3 regions of the Colwellia sp. Bg11-12 genome follow, and region 3 is predicted to be linked to each of the others. Evidence: riboswitches for the same ligand, from Rfam matches in the RefSeq annotation. Region 3 holds a riboswitch; each other region holds the start of a gene.
What was found. Region 3 has a riboswitch for cobalamin ahead of H4J39_RS04380 (ABC transporter ATP-binding protein). Riboswitches for the same ligand answer to the same signal wherever they lie in the genome.
Positions count from the first base shown of each region.

Region 1: linked by a shared signal. The riboswitch ahead of H4J39_RS14780 (hypothetical protein) and the one ahead of H4J39_RS04380 (ABC transporter ATP-binding protein) in region 3 are both predicted to bind cobalamin.
Region 2: linked by a shared signal. The riboswitch ahead of cobO (cob(I)yrinic acid a,c-diamide adenosyltransferase) and the one ahead of H4J39_RS04380 (ABC transporter ATP-binding protein) in region 3 are both predicted to bind cobalamin.

Region 1 is NZ_JACGUZ010000077.1:192,443-198,629, reverse strand. It holds gene hscA (Fe-S protein assembly chaperone HscA) at 1-793, shown strand, start outside; gene fdx (ISC system 2Fe-2S type ferredoxin) at 815-1,153, shown strand; gene H4J39_RS14785 (EAL domain-containing protein) at 1,411-3,828, shown strand; cobalamin riboswitch at 4,153-4,377, shown strand; gene H4J39_RS14780 (hypothetical protein) at 4,572-5,183, shown strand; gene H4J39_RS14775 (cobyrinate a,c-diamide synthase) at 5,267-6,187, shown strand, end outside.
Region 2 is NZ_JACGUZ010000056.1:208,547-214,733, forward strand. It holds gene can (carbonate dehydratase) at 1-110, opposite strand, end outside; gene H4J39_RS05275 (methyl-accepting chemotaxis protein) at 712-1,878, shown strand; gene cobO (cob(I)yrinic acid a,c-diamide adenosyltransferase) at 2,043-2,648, opposite strand; cobalamin riboswitch at 2,770-2,918, opposite strand; gene H4J39_RS05285 (M13 family metallopeptidase) at 3,079-5,151, opposite strand; gene H4J39_RS05290 (lipoprotein-releasing ABC transporter permease subunit) at 5,671-6,187, shown strand, end outside.
Region 3 is NZ_JACGUZ010000056.1:999-7,185, reverse strand. It holds gene cobT (nicotinate-nucleotide--dimethylbenzimidazole phosphoribosyltransferase) at 1-994, opposite strand, end outside; gene H4J39_RS04385 (iron ABC transporter permease) at 1,006-2,025, opposite strand; gene H4J39_RS04380 (ABC transporter ATP-binding protein) at 2,018-2,902, opposite strand; cobalamin riboswitch at 3,030-3,187, opposite strand; gene H4J39_RS04375 (histidine phosphatase family protein) at 3,251-3,862, opposite strand; gene H4J39_RS04370 (TonB-dependent receptor) at 4,068-6,187, opposite strand, start outside.

The sequences.
Region 1 (6,187 bases), on a different contig from region 3:
TCGTCTGCCATTAACCTCTATCGATCCCGATAAAGTTGTAGCCATTGGCGCCGCGATTCAAGCTGATATTTTGGCGGGTAATAAGCCCGATAGCGATATTTTGTTGCTTGATGTCATTCCATTATCGCTTGGTTTAGAAACAATGGGCGGATTGGTTGAAAAAGTCATCCCTAGAAATACAACAATTCCTGTTGCTAAAGCTCAAGAATTTACTACTTTTAAAGACGGTCAAACTGCAATGGCCGTACATGTGCTCCAAGGTGAACGTGAGCTTGTTGAAGATTGCCGATCGTTAGCACGTTTTGAATTACGCGGTATTCCAGCAATGACTGCTGGCGCTGCTCATATTCGTGTTACTTTCAAAGTTGATGCTGATGGATTATTAGAAGTTTCAGCCATGGAAAAGTCAACAGGGATAGAAACAGGCATAACAGTTAAGCCTTCATTTGGCCTCGAAGAGCAAGAAATTACTCAAATGCTACGGGATTCAATGAGCAATGCTGAACAAGACATTCAAGCGCGCATGTTGAAAGAGCAACAAGTTGAAGCCTCGCGAGTTATTGAGTCAGTGCAATCTGCATTGATTAATGACAGCGCGTTATTAAATCAAGATGAAATTACCACGATAAATAATGCAATAAACGCGTTAGCGAAGATTGCCCAAAGCACGGTTGCGGATGATATTGAAGCAGCTATTGAAATATTAAATGAAAGCACTGCTATTTTTGCTGAACGTCGTATGGATTCATCGATAAAAACAGCATTAGCAGGACATTCAGTAGACGAAGTTTAAAAACTTTTAGGAGCTAAGAAAATGGCGAAAATTATATTCCTTCCTAACGAAGACTTATGCCCAGATGGTGCAGTTGTTGAAGCAGAAAAGGGAGAAAGTGTACTTAACGTTGCGCTACGTAGTGATATTGGTGTAGAACACGCCTGTGAAAAAGTATGTGCTTGTACCACTTGTCATATGATCATTCGTGAAGGTTTTGATTCAATTGCTGAATCAGATGAACTTGAAGATGACATGCTTGACAGAGCTTGGGGATTAGAGCCAGAATCTCGTTTAGGTTGTCAAGCGTTGGTTGGAGATGAAGACTTAGTTGTTGAAATTCCAAAGTACACGGTGAATATGGTGTCTGAAAACCACTAGTTTATTGCTATAGATATTTATTTTAAAGGGCAATAACATGTTAATGTTATTGCCTTTTTTGATCACGGCTAAGATATGATTGGATATTTATATCTTGAGAGTTTATTTAACTTTCAACAAGAATGATTAAGCGTTATTTTGTCTAGGTCAATAGACAGCAGATTAAAAATTTGTTCTACTTGGAACCGATATTTGCGCAATAAAATGCTTAATAATCGTAGATATATATTTTATAAATAACTTTAGGCTTCATAAATTTGTCCGAACTATCTAAATCACAAACGATAAAAAGTTTAACCATTACTAACCAGTTTGCTACGGATATCTTGTTATTAAATACCCCAAGTGAAATTTGGCAATATTTAGCACAAAATATTGTTGAAAAGCTCGGTTTTGACGATGCCGTTATTTATACTTTAGATGCTGGTGGGCAGACCTTAAGTCGAATGTCAGGCTTTGAAAAGAAAACGTCTATCAATAATGATAAAAGTAGTGATATCCAAATAAGAGATACAACATCTAACTCGATAGTCATCCCATTCAATCAAGGTGTTATTGGCAAGGTTGCCGCTACTAAAAAACCAATATTAGTTAAAGATACGCGAGAATTTGAAAGTTATATTGTTGATGATGAAACTACCCTATCAGAGTTAGCCGTACCTATTTTATTTAAACAGCAATTATTAGGTGTCATTGATTCTGAACATAAAAGTATTAATTTTTATACTGAATATCACCTAAGAACGCTGACAGCGTTAGCGACAATAACCGCGATGAAAATATCTCAAATCATTAGGGTTGATGGTTTGGAAGAAGTTATTGAAAATTTAGAATATGCCAATAAAATTCAAGATGCACTCTTTGAAATAGCTGAACTTATTTTTAAAACTAAAAGTATTGATGAATTTTATCAATACTTACATCAATGTATTGGTCGCCTTACCCTAGCAAAAAACTTTTTTGTTGCATTGTTAAAAGACGATGGCAAAAGGATCGACTTTCCTTATGCTATTGATGAGTTTGACAGTGCCTCTAATTTCACAAGCATAAACATCGATCCTAATTTCTTAAGTATTACTGGTTATGCGCTAGCTAAAGACCAACCTTTTCTTTTTTACGAAAAAGACATTCAAAAGATGCTTAATGAAAAAGCAATCTATATACGCGGTAGTATCCCCAAAGCTTGGTTGGGGGTACCATTTGGGAGCGGTATAAATAAAGGGATTGTGGTTGTACAAAGTTATAGTACCGAGTTTTTATTTCAAGAAAAAGACAAACAATTACTCATGTTTGTTGCAAAACATATTAATAATGCTATTGAAAGAATGGAGGCTAAGCAAAAGTTACAGTTTTTAGCCTTACATGATCCATTAACTAACTTACCGAACCGTTCGTTATTCAAAGATAGGATCCAACATGCGTTCTTGCATTGCCAAAATAATCGTCACGACAATATAGCAATACTCTTTATTGACGTGGACAGGTTTAAAAAAATTAACGACACTTATGGTCACCATGTTGGCGATAAGTTACTGGTTGCTATTGTAAAGTCAATAACAACAACGTTAAGAAACACTGATACACTGGCTCGTTTAGGTGGTGATGAATTCGCCATATTACTTGATGGTAATATTGATTATGAGACCATTTGTCGGATAACTGAAAGTATTCTTGCGGTTATGGCCGCGGCTTTTAATATTGATGGCTTGAATATTTCCAGTAGTGTAAGTATTGGTATAGCAACCTATAGCAATACGAGTGAAAGCGCAGAACAGTTATTGATTGATGCGGACCATGCTATGTACCAAGCAAAGTTGAAAGGTCGCAACCAATATGTGTTTTTTGAAGCACTTGAAGAACAAAATAAATTAATTAATGTGAAAGTCGAGTATGATTTTGATAATGCAGTAAAAAATCAAGAGTTTATTGGTAATTATCAACCGTTGATTGATTTTGATACGGGAGATATTATTGGTGCTGAAATTTTAGTACGTTGGCAACACCCTAAATTAGGGCTTTTGTATCCAGATTTTTTTATTCCTATTTTAGAAAAATCTGGTCAAATAGTTCAACTTGATCTCTATATGCTAAAGCTCGCTATGAGTAAACTCAACCTTTGGGCTCCTTGGCTACCTAAAGTATTTAAGCTGAGTGTTAATGTATCAACATCAGGCTTTGCGTCACAAGATTTTATTCATTATTTGCAATCGCAACATCATCTCTCTGCAGTTACCACCGAACGGTTGTGTGTAGAAATTACTGAAGAAAGTTTAATTTTAAATATTGATGCAGTGAAAAGACATTTAGATATTTTAAAAAATCTTCGCATACCAGTCGCCTTGGATGACTTTGGTACAGGTTTTTCATCGCTAAGTTACTTACATCAATTTTCCTTAGATTATTTAAAAATAGACAAAAGCTTTGTTGATGACTTGAATGAAGTGAGCAATAAAGTCTTAATATTGGACGCTGTGGTTAATTTAGCCAAATCATTGAAGATTAAAACGACAGCGGAAGGTATTGAGACCGAAGAACAATACCAAAAGCTTAAAGAAATTGGCTGTGATGTTGCCCAAGGGTATCATATTGCAAAACCGATGCTTGATACGGACTTTAAACTTTTCTTCTTAAATTGGGAGGGGAATGTTAAATGGATGGCAGCAACAGCCCGATAACTTTCACGCAACCCACTAATATAATCTTAACGTCACACCGTACCTGCATCTCAATTTGCGCTTTGTGGTTTACCCACTGGGTAAAGCTGTTTCGCTATACATCGCGTGCCTAGTCTTTGAAGGATGATAGTACCTATTATTGCCAGCTTTGAAAAAAAGTAGATAGACAGACCATGGAGCAGGGAGAATAAGGGCTTTTTTATTTCAGCCTCTAAAGATGAACCTTTGATTTTGGTGGGTACTCCCGCTATAAAACTAAAGATTAGTCTCTGCCTCTTGAAGAACGGTAACCTATAACGTAGTATTAACGCCGATTTAGGTGTCTAAGTTACTGTTAATTTATGTTTTTCGCATATTAATCGTAACTGCTATAGATGAAACGTGAAACGGGTGAAATACCCGTACTGCCCCCGCAACGGTAACTGTGAGCAGCAACAAAACCACTGTATTCAATCATTATTTAGATAATTAGAATAGTGAAAATATGGGAAGGTGTTGCATATGCTATGACCAGGAGTCCGGAGACCGGCCTATTTTATAGTTGTTATAAAACAACTATTGCTCGACAACTGCGGTGGGCGGTAATTCAGAGAAGCGTACACGGCCTGAATTATTGCTTGACGATCGAATGATTTTTATTGGTTTTTCTAAGAATTAATAATTTATTGTCCGATTATCACCGTATACCGACTTTGATTTCCTACACCGTTAAAACTCTATTTGTTTTAAACAACGGAATCGTTATGAAATCAATCAATCTCAAATCTCCTATCAGTTTACTCATTGCTATTTTTGCAACATTAACCTTGCTGATGCTTGCAACTCGCACACATCATTTCGCGAGTTTAAACCATTTACCTAGTGCATCAATTGCTATATTTTTTCTAGCCGGTATGTACTTACGTAATATCAAAATGTTTTGGTTTTTCTATATTCTAACGGTAACCGTCGATCTCGCTTCGTCTTATTATCGTGGTCAATTTGGTGATTGTATTACCACCTCTTACCCTGCATTAGTATTGAGTTACGCTGCTATGTTTACTGCTGGCTTTTATACTCGACCTAATTGGCAACAAAGTGTTTGGCAAGTCAATATTATAAAAGTGGCTTTGGCTATGTTTATTGCGAGTTCAATTGCTTTCTTTATTTCAAATGGTAGTTATTACGCGTTTTCAGGTAAATTCCCTGTTTTGTCATGGGCAGAATATGCAACACGTGTCGACAAGTATTATGTTAAGTCTATTTCAAACCCTATTTTTTATGTTGTTTCTGCTATGGTCATCGATTTTACTTTGAGTTATTTTTTCAAGGAAAAATCAATAAACGCTAATACACACGTAAATGGTCGATTGTAGTTTCGCCTCAAAATGAAAAGCAATAATGACAAATATAATCGACAACCAACACGATAAAAATAATTAAATAGAAGAGACAATTAATGGCGTTATCTAATAAAAAGACACTCCCATTTAAAGATAAGTCCGAGTATAAAAAAGGCAGTGGTGTTATGTGTTCAGCACTCATTATTGCTGCACCGCATTCTGGCTCTGGAAAAACAACAGTCACAGCTGCGCTTGCCCGTTATCACCGTAATCAAGGCCGTAAAGTAACAGTATTTAAAGTCGGGCCAGATTTTATTGACCCGATGATATTACGTAAAGCCAGTGGCGAATTAGTTTATCAATTAGATCTATGGTTAGTCGGTGAGCAGGGTTGCCAAGCGCTACTTTATCGTGCAGCGCAAGACTCAGATCTGATTTTAATCGAAGGCGTGATGGGATTGTTTGATGGCACCCCTAGTAGTGCGGACTTAGCTCAACATTTTAACATCCCTGTTTTGGGTGTTATTGATGCTAAGGCAATGGCTCAAACTTTTGCCGCAGTGGCTTTTGGTTTAGCTAAATTTAGAGAAAACTTACCCTTTTCTGGTGTTATTGGTAATCGAGTAAATTCAGATCGACATGCTGAAATGCTCAGTAGTAACTTGCCAAGTGAATTACGCTTTTATGGCCGTATCCCAAAAGATGAAACGATAACTTTGCCAGAGCGGCATCTAGGTTTAGTGCAGGCGCAAGAACTCGTTGATATTGATGAACAACTCAATCAAGCAGCTAGTCATATAGCGAATACGGGACTGACCGATTTACCTGAAAAAGTTGAATTTTTTACGCGAGAAAAAGACAGTTTAAAAAATGTTATCCATCAAGCATTGTTAGGTACCCGTGTCATAATTGTTCGAGATAGCGCTTTTAGTTTTATTTATGCGGCGAATATTGCTTTTTTAGCACAAGCGGGTGCAGAACTTATTTATTGTTCTGCACTTACCGATACTCACTTACCTGACGGTGATGTGTTGTAT
Region 2 (6,187 bases), 210 kb from region 3:
TATTCTGGCTTTTGTTGTTCTGACAAACGTTTAAAAAAATGTGGGTCTTCTTTTTTTATGTTGTCAGCCCATTGCTGATTATTATCGAACAAATGTTGAATAGAAGTCACGGAATACCTTGATAAATAATCGATAGATTGATTTTATGAGAATACCGAGTGAAGTGAAAGAAAAATGTCAGATCAATTATTTATGACGTATATCTCTTTCGTTAATAACTTAGGTGTAATCGTCACAATTGAAATTCAATGTAAGCATGCTAATGGCAACGGTAGCTGTTCGACATAGGCGAGTAAAAACAGAAAAAAGTGCTTAAGGTAAAGAATAAAATAGTCGAGGAGCTGGTTTTGTTCTTCTGACTCAATAAAATTGAACACGCCCGTAAACTAAAAAGGCGGTAATTTAGATGGAGTCAATAAAAGTTCAATGGTCAGGCTTTTGATGATGTGGTTTTGATGTATAAAGTTTTAGAAGTATATATCCCATAAAAATTGCGATGATAGACATATATTGATTTCCTATTTATATTTTATCTGAGCGATGAACCATTAATTCGTTTAAGGATAGCTAAAATAAAATGGTTTTTTTGTCCAATAATTAAAATTAACAAATATTGTTAGCCAAAACAGCAAATAATAGGTAATTTATAACGTAATAAAGCCAAGTAGCTTAAATTTAGGCTGTTTTTTAAACTAACAAGATGGATACTCTATGTTTACTCGCTTAAGCGTGAAATTACTTATACCAACGGCGGTTGTTGGATTATTAGCCTTACTTTTTGTACTGCTATTTACTGATGAGCTAAGTAAGTCAGCAGTTGTCGGTATACTCTCTGTTTTAGTGATTGCCCAATTAATATCAGGGTATATATTTATTGAAAAGCAGCTGTCATCTCGATTAACAAAACTACAACACTATATTACACTCGTCGTTAGCACCAAGCAGGCACCTCCTGGGCCGTTAATTGATGGAGGTAATGATGAACTCGCCACTGTGACGAATGAACTCAGTTCATTTATTGGCAACTTGTCAGATGTGCTTGCGGAATTACGTACGGAATCTGAATCATTAAAAGAAGGCTCCTTTTTACTGGCCACACAAATGACTGACTCCGTTAAAGCTGTTGACGATTCTGCTCGTCAAATAGCGTTAATGGCACACTCTATTGATGAGGTCGCTTCAACCTCTAGTATACTTTCAGACAGCGCTTCACAGGTAAGTGAAACAACAAATCAAGTCATTGCTATTTTATCTCAAGGTACGACTTCCTCAAATACGAGCCAACAAACGATTGAGGCTTTTTCTGAAGAAGTTACTGAGATGGCTACCGATTTAGCCTTACTACAAACTGAATGTTCTAACATTGGTTCTGTACTTGACGTTATTCGCGGTATCGCAGATCAAACAAACTTACTGGCTTTAAATGCCGCGATTGAAGCGGCAAGAGCAGGTGAACAAGGTCGAGGCTTTGCGGTTGTTGCAGACGAAGTAAGAGCGCTCGCTCATAGAACACAAGAAGCAACGGTTGAAATCCATTCAATGGTGGAAGGTTTACAAGAAAAATCAACGAATGCAGTGACGGCAATCTCGCGCGGTCAAACTTTGACACAAGACAGCTTAACGCATTCTGCAGAAGTTGTTGAAGCGCTAGAACAAATAGGACGTGTGTTTAATGAAGTGAATGCGCTAACGTCTCAAATTGCGAGTGGCACTGAACAGCAGCAGCAATCTACAGCATCGATTAATACAAATATGGCTGAGGTTGCTTCGTTGAGCCGAGATATAACGAATGGCTTAAGTTCTGTTGCGCAACATGCCGAGCAACAGCAAAAAGTATCTATAGATGTTGCGACGAGCTTAAATAGAATTTGTGTTTAGTGAGCGCTAACAGCTAACAGCTAGCATTGAACATTTAAAAAAGCCCATATTACATGGGCTTTTTTATGTTGAGTCCGTTCTTCAATATCTTTTTTACAAAGCATTCTTGCTTGTAGTATGTCATTTTTGCAGGAATATTACGCTTTATAGGCAATGATTATCGATTACCAATCAATACCTTTTTGTGCTTTTATATTGTTATCAAAAGCATGTTTTATTGATTGAACTTCACTGACTGTATCTGCGAGTTCGAGTAACGAACGATGTGCACCACGGCCGGTGGCTATCACATGTTGCATCGGGGGACGATTCGCTATGGCATCAAGCACTTCATCAAGATCAAGGTATTTAAACGACAGCATGTAAGTTAGTTCGTCAAGTAACACAACATCAACACTTTCATCAGCTAATAGTTTCTTAGCTTCTTCCCACACAATTTTCGCTGCAGTAATGTCAGCGGTTTTATCTTGTGTATTCCAAGTGAAACCGGTTGCCATAACATGAAAAGGCACGCCAAGTTTCTCAAGAACATTTCTTTCTCCACAAGCCCAAGTGCCTTTTATAAATTGAATTGCGGCAGCATTCAAGCCATGACCAACGGCACGAGTTAGTGTGCCAAACCCTGATGTTGATTTACCTTTACCATTGCCCGTGATAACAATTAATATACCGCGTTCATCTGTTGCCGCGTCAACTCTAGCATCAACTTTGTCTTTCACTTTTTGCATGCGCGCTTGATGTTTTTCGCTTTTTTGTGTTTCGTCAACCATGAGTATTCCTGTTGTGATTATAGTGATTTTAAAGAGGAAAAAAGGCAAGGCTAGCGTTAAGGATAGTCCTTAATAGGTAGCAAGTTACCGCGTGTTCCCGCACGATTTCATTGATCTTAAAAGTTCTGCTATTAAAGTCATTAGGTATGCTGACTCATTGAATGCTTATAAAACAGTAGACAATTTACAGTTGCGGGTACAGTTAAGGTTTTACACCTTATTCCCTAAATACTTTACGTGTGGCTAGTTTACGATATTTGTATTTATTTACAATATGTAGAGGTGTTAAAGACTGTTGATTTACGCATTTTATGCGGTTAATTTTGTGTGGATATATTCTATTTTTAGTCAGTTTTAAGTCATAAAAAATGCCAACAATATTTGTTGGCATTTTAGTCTTCGTTTACTGTTATTTAGCTAAACGTTTTGCTTACCAAATTTTTACACGTTTTTCAGGGGCAATATACATAGCGTCACCTTCTTTAACGTTAAACGCTTTGTAGAATTCAGGCATGTTAGATAAAGAACCTAATGCGCGGAATTCGCCAGGCGAATGAGGGTCAGTCGCTACTTGATTACGTAATGATTTTTCGACTTTTTTCCCACGCCATACTTGAGCATAACCCATGAAGAAACGTTGATCGCCTGTTAGTCCGTCAATTACCGGTGCTTCTTTACCATTTAATGAGGCAATATAAGCTTTGTAAGCGATGGTTACACCAGATAAATCACCGATGTTCTCGCCTAAGGTTAAAGAGCCATTAACGTTTAAGTCTTTAAATACTGAATAGCCATTGTATTGTGCAACTAAGTCATCTGTACGAACTTTAAAGGCCGCTAAATCTGCTTCAGTCCACCAATTACGCAAGTTACCGTCACCATCGTATTTACTCCCTTGATCGTCAAATCCATGGCCCATCTCATGACCAATAACAGCGCCAATGCCACCATAGTTAACCGCATCATCAGCGCTTAAGTTAAAGAACGGAGGTTGTAAAATTGCGGCAGGAAATACAATTTCATTTTTAGTTGGGTTGTAATAAGCATTAACAGTTTGAGGTGTCATGCCCCATTCTTGTTTATCAATGGGTCCACCTAATTTAGCCACTTCCTTTTGATGAGAAACATTACCCGAACGCATTTTATTGCCAACTAAATCATCACCTTTAATAATAAGAGCAGAATAATCTTCCCACTTATTTGGGTAACCAATTTTGGGGTCAAAGCTTGCTAGTTTTACATGGGCTGCTTTTTTAGTTGAGTCAGACATCCACTCTAATTCATCAATACTTGCGCCATATGCTCCGCGTAAGTTTTCAACGAGCTGTGTCATACGCGTTTTAGCTTCTGGTTTAAAGTGACGGCCTACATAAACCTTACCAATAACTTCACCTAAATTGCTGTTTACCACTGCAACGCCGCGCTTCCACATTGGGCGTTGTACTTTTTGACCACTTAATTGTTTTGAATAAAAGTCAAAGTTTTCATCACTTAAAGCCGTTGTTAAAGAACCTGAAAAATTACTTAGTGTATGAAAAGTAAGGTAGGTTTGCCAATCGGCTAACGATGTTGCTGCAAATGTTTCGCCAAAGCCTTTTATAAACGATGGTTGGTTAATAATAATATCTTTTTGCGCCGCTACACCTTGAGCTGCAAGGTAAGCATTCCAATTGAATGCATCAGTCACTGTATTTAAGTCAGCAACATTAAATTTATTGTAACGTTTGTCGCTGTCACGAGTCTCAACTTTCGTCCAATGAAAACCCGCTAATTTTGTTTCTAATGCCATGATAGTTTGTGCGGCGGCTTTACCATTTTTCAAACCCGCTAGATTAAACATGTTTTCTATATGAGTAACATAACCTTTACGTAATTCAGCAAAGCGTTCTGTTTCATCAAAGTAGTAATCTCTGTCTGGTAAGCCTAAACCCGTTTGCCAAATATGTGTCGCATAGCGAGTTGAGTCTTTAGCGTCAACACTGATGTAAAATGCTAATGGACTACCGATACCATTTTTCTGGTTCTTACCAAAAAAAGTAGCTAATTCATCTTTATCTTTTAAGCTATTGATGCTGTCAAATAAAGGTTGTACAGGAGTGATACCAGCAGCGTTACGTGCATCGGTGTTCATGTACGAACGGAATAAGTCAGCAACTTTTTGTTCATCGCTACCCATTTTTAAATCTTCTGTCGCGGCTAATTCTTCGATGATTACTTTTACATTGTCATCGGCTTCATCACGTAAGTCATAAAAAGCACCAATAGATGTTTTGTCGCCAGGAATTTCATTACTGTTCAACCATGCGCCGTTAACATAACGGTAGAAGTTGTCTTGTGGACGAACAGATAAATCCATGTTCGCTTTGTCGATACCTGAAGCCAATGCTGTTTTTTGCATGGCTGGCATTTCTTGTTTCGTTGTATCAGTGCTTTCTGTATTGTTGTTGCAAGCGGCAAGCAACAATAACGAAGAACATAACGCACTTGTTATTATTGTTTTCATTGAAGTCTCATCTTTAAGTTAAAAATATTTGTTATAAAACATTGAACGCATTGATATTAAAGGGTTACAGCGTTTTTTACTAGATTCAGACATGAATTTTTACATAATGCTTGAGCAACCCCGTATTTTATTTTGTACATTACATGGATAGATAATGCTGAACTTATTGTAATTCACTGAAAATTATATAATTATTACAACTTGAGTTTTTTTGTACGTTTACTTACAGGATTTTTCCTGCCAAATAAAACATCGGCTGTGATATGCTTAACCCCTTATCTAAGTGAGTATTTCCTTCATAAATGCCATTTAAATTAAAGTAACAGAACTATTGAGCCTGAACTATCAACGACAAGCAGTTAGATTGAGTTATAGCCGACTATTACGGTAAAAACGGAAAAACGGAAAAACGGAAAAACCAAAAAACCAAAAAACCGAAAAACCATAGGGTATTAGGCCCTTTGAAAATGAGCACGTAACAAGTGCAATTGGTATAACACAAAAGATGAAGTTTATTTAATGTTTCAGCCCGTCAGTTTTTTCATTGGGCTTCGCTATAGTCGAAGTCGTAAAAGTTCAGGATTTGTTTCCTTTATCACTTTTTTTTCAATTGTAGGCATTGTACTTGGGGTCGCCTCCTTGATTACGGTTGTTTCCGTAATGGACGGCCTAGAAGGGGAACAAAAACGTAGGATACTCGGGTTGGTCCCTCATATTGTGGTGGCAGACGAATCAGAGCAGAACAAACAAGTTTCCTTACCACAATGGCAAACACTTCGGGAGCAGCTATTACTGCACCCTAACGTTACACACGTTACGCCTTTTCTGGAAAGTGAAGCTCTAATACAAGCTAATTCTGGCGCGTTACGTGGCGTTCTCATTCAAGGGGTAATGCCTGAATTTGAACAACATAATATTGTTAACACCTCTATGCTATCAGGAAGTTTAAACCATTTGTCAGAACAGCCGTTCTCAGTGGTTATTGGGCGAGCATTAGCAAGGCAACTTGATGTAGACCTTGGTGGTTTTGTTCGAT
Region 3 (6,187 bases):
AAGCTTGAATTAAGGGTAAAGCTAATGCTGCCCCCGTACCTTCGCCTAAACGTAAACCTAAATTTAATAACGGCTTAACCTGTAAATAATCGAGCATGCTTTGGTGCCCTTGCTCGCCAGAGCAATGGGCAAATATCATATAGTCTTTTACATTTTTGTTAAGTGCTATGGCCAGCATGGCTGCTGCTGTACAAATAAAACCGTCAACAACAACTAGCATTTTTTGCTCTGCAGCGGCTAACATTGCTGCGGTAATTTGTACAATTTCAAAACCACCTAAGCACCGTAAAATGTCTTTAGCGTTGTTGAGTTCATCTTTATGAAGCGTTAATGCCTGTTCAATAACCTGCTGCTTTCGTTTTATAACTTCATCACTTACGCCGGTGCCACGCCCGACACTTTCTTGAGCGGTAATATTCATTACCGCTGACATAATCGCCGAAGCAGAGGTTGTATTACCAATGCCCATTTCGCCAAAAGCAATAAGATTACAACCACTTTTATGCATTTTCTTGATTAAAGTCGTCGCTTTTTCAAAACCTAATTCAACTTGCGCTTCGCTCATTGCTGGCGATACATTTAATGGCTCAGTAATAGTCCCTAAACGCTGGTCAATTACACCTAAATAACTTTCTGGCGGTGATAATATACCGGTATCAACCACGCTTAATTGCCAGCCAAGTTGTTTACAAAAAACATTAATTGCCGCGCCACCCGCAGCAAAATTAGCCACCATTTGTGAAGTAACTTCACTAGGCGCAATGGAAACACCTTCGGCTGCAACACCATGGTCACCGGCAAAAATCAATAAACTGGGTTTGTTGAGTTTAAGCGATGGTGCAATACTATTTAACGATGAGTACTGCACACGCGCTATTATTTTTGCTGTATTTTCTAATTGCCCTAACGCGCCAAGTGGCTTAGTTTTACCATCAAGGGTTGTTTGTATATGTTCATCAAATTCATTAGTTATTTTTTTAATAGCAAAGCTCATCAATCGCCCCTTTATGCTTTGTTTTTGCGGAAGTACAACAAGGATAAAAAGAATAAACTCCCCACAGCAGAGGTAATAACGCCCACCGGAAGTTCTTGATTTTTAAGTACAATACGCGATAGTACATCAACCCAAATCATGAAAATACCACCAACAAGTGCAGTTAATAAAATGCCAAAAGTAGTGCCCTGAGAAACAAAAAATCGTACAATATGTGGGATCATTAACCCTACAAAGCCAATGCCGCCGCACAAAGACACTAACGTTGCGGTGATCAACGAGCTCAGCACTAACATAACGAGTCGAAAACGATTAACGTTTATACCCAACGTCGTTGCGCTTTCATCACCCAGTAACATTGCATTCAATTGGCGTCGATACGCTAACATCATCACCACGCAGCTAATAATAACGACAGCAGGAAACCAAAGTGTTGCCCATTCAGCACGAGAAAAGCTTCCCATGGTCCAGAATAAAACAGCCGTTACCGCCTGAGGATCTGTGTGGTAAAGCAATAAACTGGTAAATGAGCTAAACAGAAATGACAAAGCGACACCTGCCAATAACATTGATTCAACTTGTTGGCTTTGCCGGCGACCAGCGATCATCAACAACATTAACATCGCAATTAAACTGCCAGCAAAAGCGGCGACTGGTGTGACCAAAGAAATAGTACTGCCCAGTAAAACAATCGAAATCACTACACCTAAAGAAGCCCCGGAGGAAATACCAAAAAGATAAGGATCAGCTAAAGGATTTCGCGTTACCGTTTGTAAAATAAGCCCCGATACCGCCAAACCACTGCCCGCTAAAAAAGCCAAAATAGCCCTAGGCATACGTAATTCCCAAATAATACGTTCAAAAAACAAGATGTCTCGTGCGTCTTTATCCGTTGAGAAGCTCGCTAATAAGCTTGAAGTTACATCACTAAAACTAATATCTGCTGCGCCTAAAGATAACGACGCAATAAAGCTGATAATGCCAAAACTTAAGGTAAGGAAAATAATCAACGAGTGATTCATTTTAATCATGCGTTAACTCACTGTTGTATTCTGTTATATCTTGAATGTCGTAGCCGTAAAAATAAGAAATATGGGGAACCTTGTGTTGTGTATGTGTTGAGACTTGCGCGCAAACACCAAAAACATTTGATAACATCTCAGAGGTGATCACCTCTTGTGGCGTTCCTTGCTCAACAAGTTTACCTTTGTCTAATATAATAAGTTGGTCGCACATCGCACTCGCAAGATTTAAGTCATGAAAAGTGGCAATAACAGTTATACCTAATGATTTTGCTAACTCTATAACCTGTATTTGATAACGAACATCAAGATGACTGGTTGGTTCGTCCATGATCAGCAAGCTTGGCGATTGCACAATCGCACGAGCAATAAGCGCACGTTGCTTTTCGCCTCCAGATAAGTGTTCAAAATTTTGTAAGGTTTTATCAACTAAACCCACTTGTTTAATAGCACAGTCTATCTTTTGTTTATCGCTAGGTTGTTCGCGGGTAAATAAACCTTTATGTGGCAGTAAGCCCAACGAAACAATGTCGTGCACGGTTAAATTAAAATGCGTAGGGGTTTCTTGTAAGACCACAGCAATATCTTGTGCATATTGATAAGCATCGTATTGTTGCCAAATATCTTGTTGCTTAAATTTAACCAAACCTGAATCAGGTTTTACGTAGCGATATAAGCAACGAAGTAGACTTGATTTCCCAGCACCATTGGGACCAAGAATACCGGTGAAGCTGCCTTTATTTATAGCAAAAGAAATATCATCTAAGATTAACTGACCGTCGGCATGCCAATAAACATGCTGCACAGAAAGTAATTCAGTACTAGCTGGAGGTATTGATGAGAATTGCTCGTTGCTACTATTCAAAAAATTGCTACTCCATGTCATTTGCATTTTGGGAGCAGACAAACAGAGCACAATCAATCTCTTAGTCTTTGAAAAGAATACAAGAGTCGAGCATACAATGTTCGAGTAAACCCGCTCGACTTTGTTGGTTATGTCTACCCTTTAGATAGACAAATGACTCTTAATTAATGGGTATCCTGACTCAAGCTTTATGGTATTTAACAAACACTAAAAGACTTTTACAGTTGCGGGTACAGTTGCGGATTTTCACCACATTCCCACATTAAAAATGAGTTATTTAATTTTATCACGCGATTATGGTCAGCTAGTTAAAAATAGCAAGGTTTAATTGCTATTAAAGCTGATATTATAGACGAACGGTCAACATTTTTACCAAACAATTCTTGGCCAAGCTCTACCTTGTTCATCGGTATAAAGCTCAACTTTCACTAAGCCCGCATATGGAATATCAATATGACTCATGTGAGTTGTTCCAGGGATAGGCAGTTTCAATATTCGTGCAATAAGGTGTTTAATAACACCGCCGTGTGCGACAACTAGAGTATTTCCATGTGGCGCAGTGGCTAACCATTGCTGCCACCAAGCATCAACGCGTTTAACAAAATCAATCATTGCTTCGCCATTAGGCGGATTATTTTTCCAAGGGTCTTGCCAAAAATCACCGATGGAAGGTTGTTTACCCATTGGCTTTATTTTCCATAAATCTTCATATTTTTTTCCATCCCAATCACCAAAATCCATTTCTTTAAGCTGATTATCTAGCTGAAGGTGAATATTATTTTTTAATGAGTACGCTTTAGCAAAAGTTTGGCAACGTTGCAGCGGCGAACTTATACAGTAAGATATTCTAGGTAATTGCTGGCTCGATTTCCATAGTTGTTGTAAGCCATTTTCAGAAAGTGCCACGTCAATTTTACCGGCTAAAATACCTGGAGTAGCAATTTCGCCATGGCGTAATAAGTATAAAGTGTGTTGATGCACCGCCCATTCCTCTTATATTTTCATCTATACATACTTTACCGGTTAAGTGGCCGTTAAAGTGAACCCGGTGGAAAATAGAGCGCAATAAAATATATTAGCCCATAAAAAACGGCCTTGAATCAATTTTCATTGAATCAAGGCCGTTTGCACATGTTAGTTAACTTTTACTGTCACACCATAAGTGTTACAGATGAGTTAATAACGATTAAAACTTGTAGCGAGCTGTAAATCTTACACTACGAGGTGCTTGGAAGCTTGTAGGCGCTAAAAAGTTTGGATTGATTTCGCTGCCACCACGTGAATAATCTTTCTGTTGATTAACTTCTGTAGCTTCATCAAAATCAAAGATGTTAAATACGTCAATTTTTAACGTTAATTGATCATCAGCCCAATGTGGGATGTAGCTTAAACCAGCATCAACCATATAAGTCCAATCAGTATCGCCGTAATCGCCACGATTAGACAGCTCAGATTCACCATTTTCGTTTACACAGTAAAAACTTGAAGCGCCGTAACGATCAAAGTTACCTTTATCGAATGATGTAGAACCATCACCTACTAAGAAAGCAGCTTCGCCATTTCTAGCATCTGTTGGTAAGAAACCGTTACAACTTTGTGGTGTACCTGACATAAGGTTAACATTAGCGGTTACCGTTAACTCTTCAGTAAACTGGTAAGCACCATAAACTTTAAACTGATGACGACGATCGTTAGGTAAGTAACCATCAGAACCATCTTGGAAGCGTTTGTGATCGAAATCTTGAGTCGCGCCCGCATCTTCTTGGCCTAAAGTAGAGTTTACATAACCTTCGATGTTACCTTCACTCTTAGAGTAAACATAAGAAGCGTTCATGTACCAACCGTCAGCAAATGCTCTTTCTAACGTTAGTTCAAGACCTTTGTAACTACGTTTATATTCAGGAATATTAAAGTAATCATTAGATACTGTTTGAGCAGTTACGTCACCGTCACCATTAGTATCAATGAATAAATTAAGATCTTTACCTGGGTTAACTAATAAACAACCTGACATTGAGTGAACGTCGAAGCCACCTTCTGGAGTTTCCCAATCATTGCCTTCATTAGCCATAGCAAAGCCTTGATCAACACCCCAGTTGTAGAATCCATCATGTGAACACATGTCATCCATACCGTCTTGAATTTCACGGTACATCAACTTAACGCCAGCAGTCCAGTTTTCCATAACTTCTTGTTGGTAACCAAGAATGTATTCATCTTGGAACATAGGGTCTAAATCAGAAACAGCAATTACACGAGGATCAGGTATTTGATCATCAGTGTAACCACCACCAATTTTCTCGCCTAAACCAATTGGAGCACCGGTAGCAGCATCTATATCGTCATATTTGTAGAAGTACTGAGAACCGGCTTCTTGACGAGTTGCACGGATGTTAGTGTTTGATGCAATTGGAATGTATGAACGACCAAAGGTACCGTAAAATTTCTTAGTTGAATCGCCATCAACATCCCAAGAAAAACCAAGGCGTGGTGCAATTAACTCGTCAGCTTCAACAAACACTTCGCCATTTGCAGCATAGTTAGTGAAAGTTTCATTACGAACACCAAGGTATAACAAGATGTCGTCAGTGATTTGCCAGTTGTCTTCAATGTAGAAAGCTGTGTTTTCTACTTTAAAGCTACCTGATTTTTGATCATCATAAATAACACGAACAGCTTGAGTGCCTATTGGTTGCTCTACACCGTTGATACTTGTACTTGTAGCAGCGTTTGACTCAAAGTAACGGTAGTAAACACCACCAGTGTACTGTGAACCAAGGGTATATGAAGTAAATTCTTCATTGTTGTAACCCATACGGAACTCGTGATCGCCTAACGTGTAGCTAACATCAATTTTATAGCTTGTACGTTCGTCGCGATCTGACTTTGGTTCTACATCAAGAATTTGTGATTGTGCTGTGTTCCAACAACCTAAAACTTCTCTAGCGCCCCAAGATTTATCACCTCGAGTGTCAAAAACTCTTGGACATAATGCAGCGGCTTCATCAGGGTTACGCGGGTTCTTATTCGCGTTTCTGTTTTCCAACTCACCATACATAAGACTAACGCTTAAATCGTCAGTAATTTGACCTGAGTAGTTGAAAATCATGATGTCGCCACCATTTTCTTCTGTATATCGAGTTGACTCTTCACCGTGCTTACCAGTGTAGTATTCGTCATCAGCGTTAGTGTAGAAAACGCGGTCGATATCTTCTTCGTTCTGAATATATGTACCAGAAACTAAATGATCATCGTTGATATACCAATCAAGCTTAATAAGGCCATTTGGATTGGTTGTGCTACGTT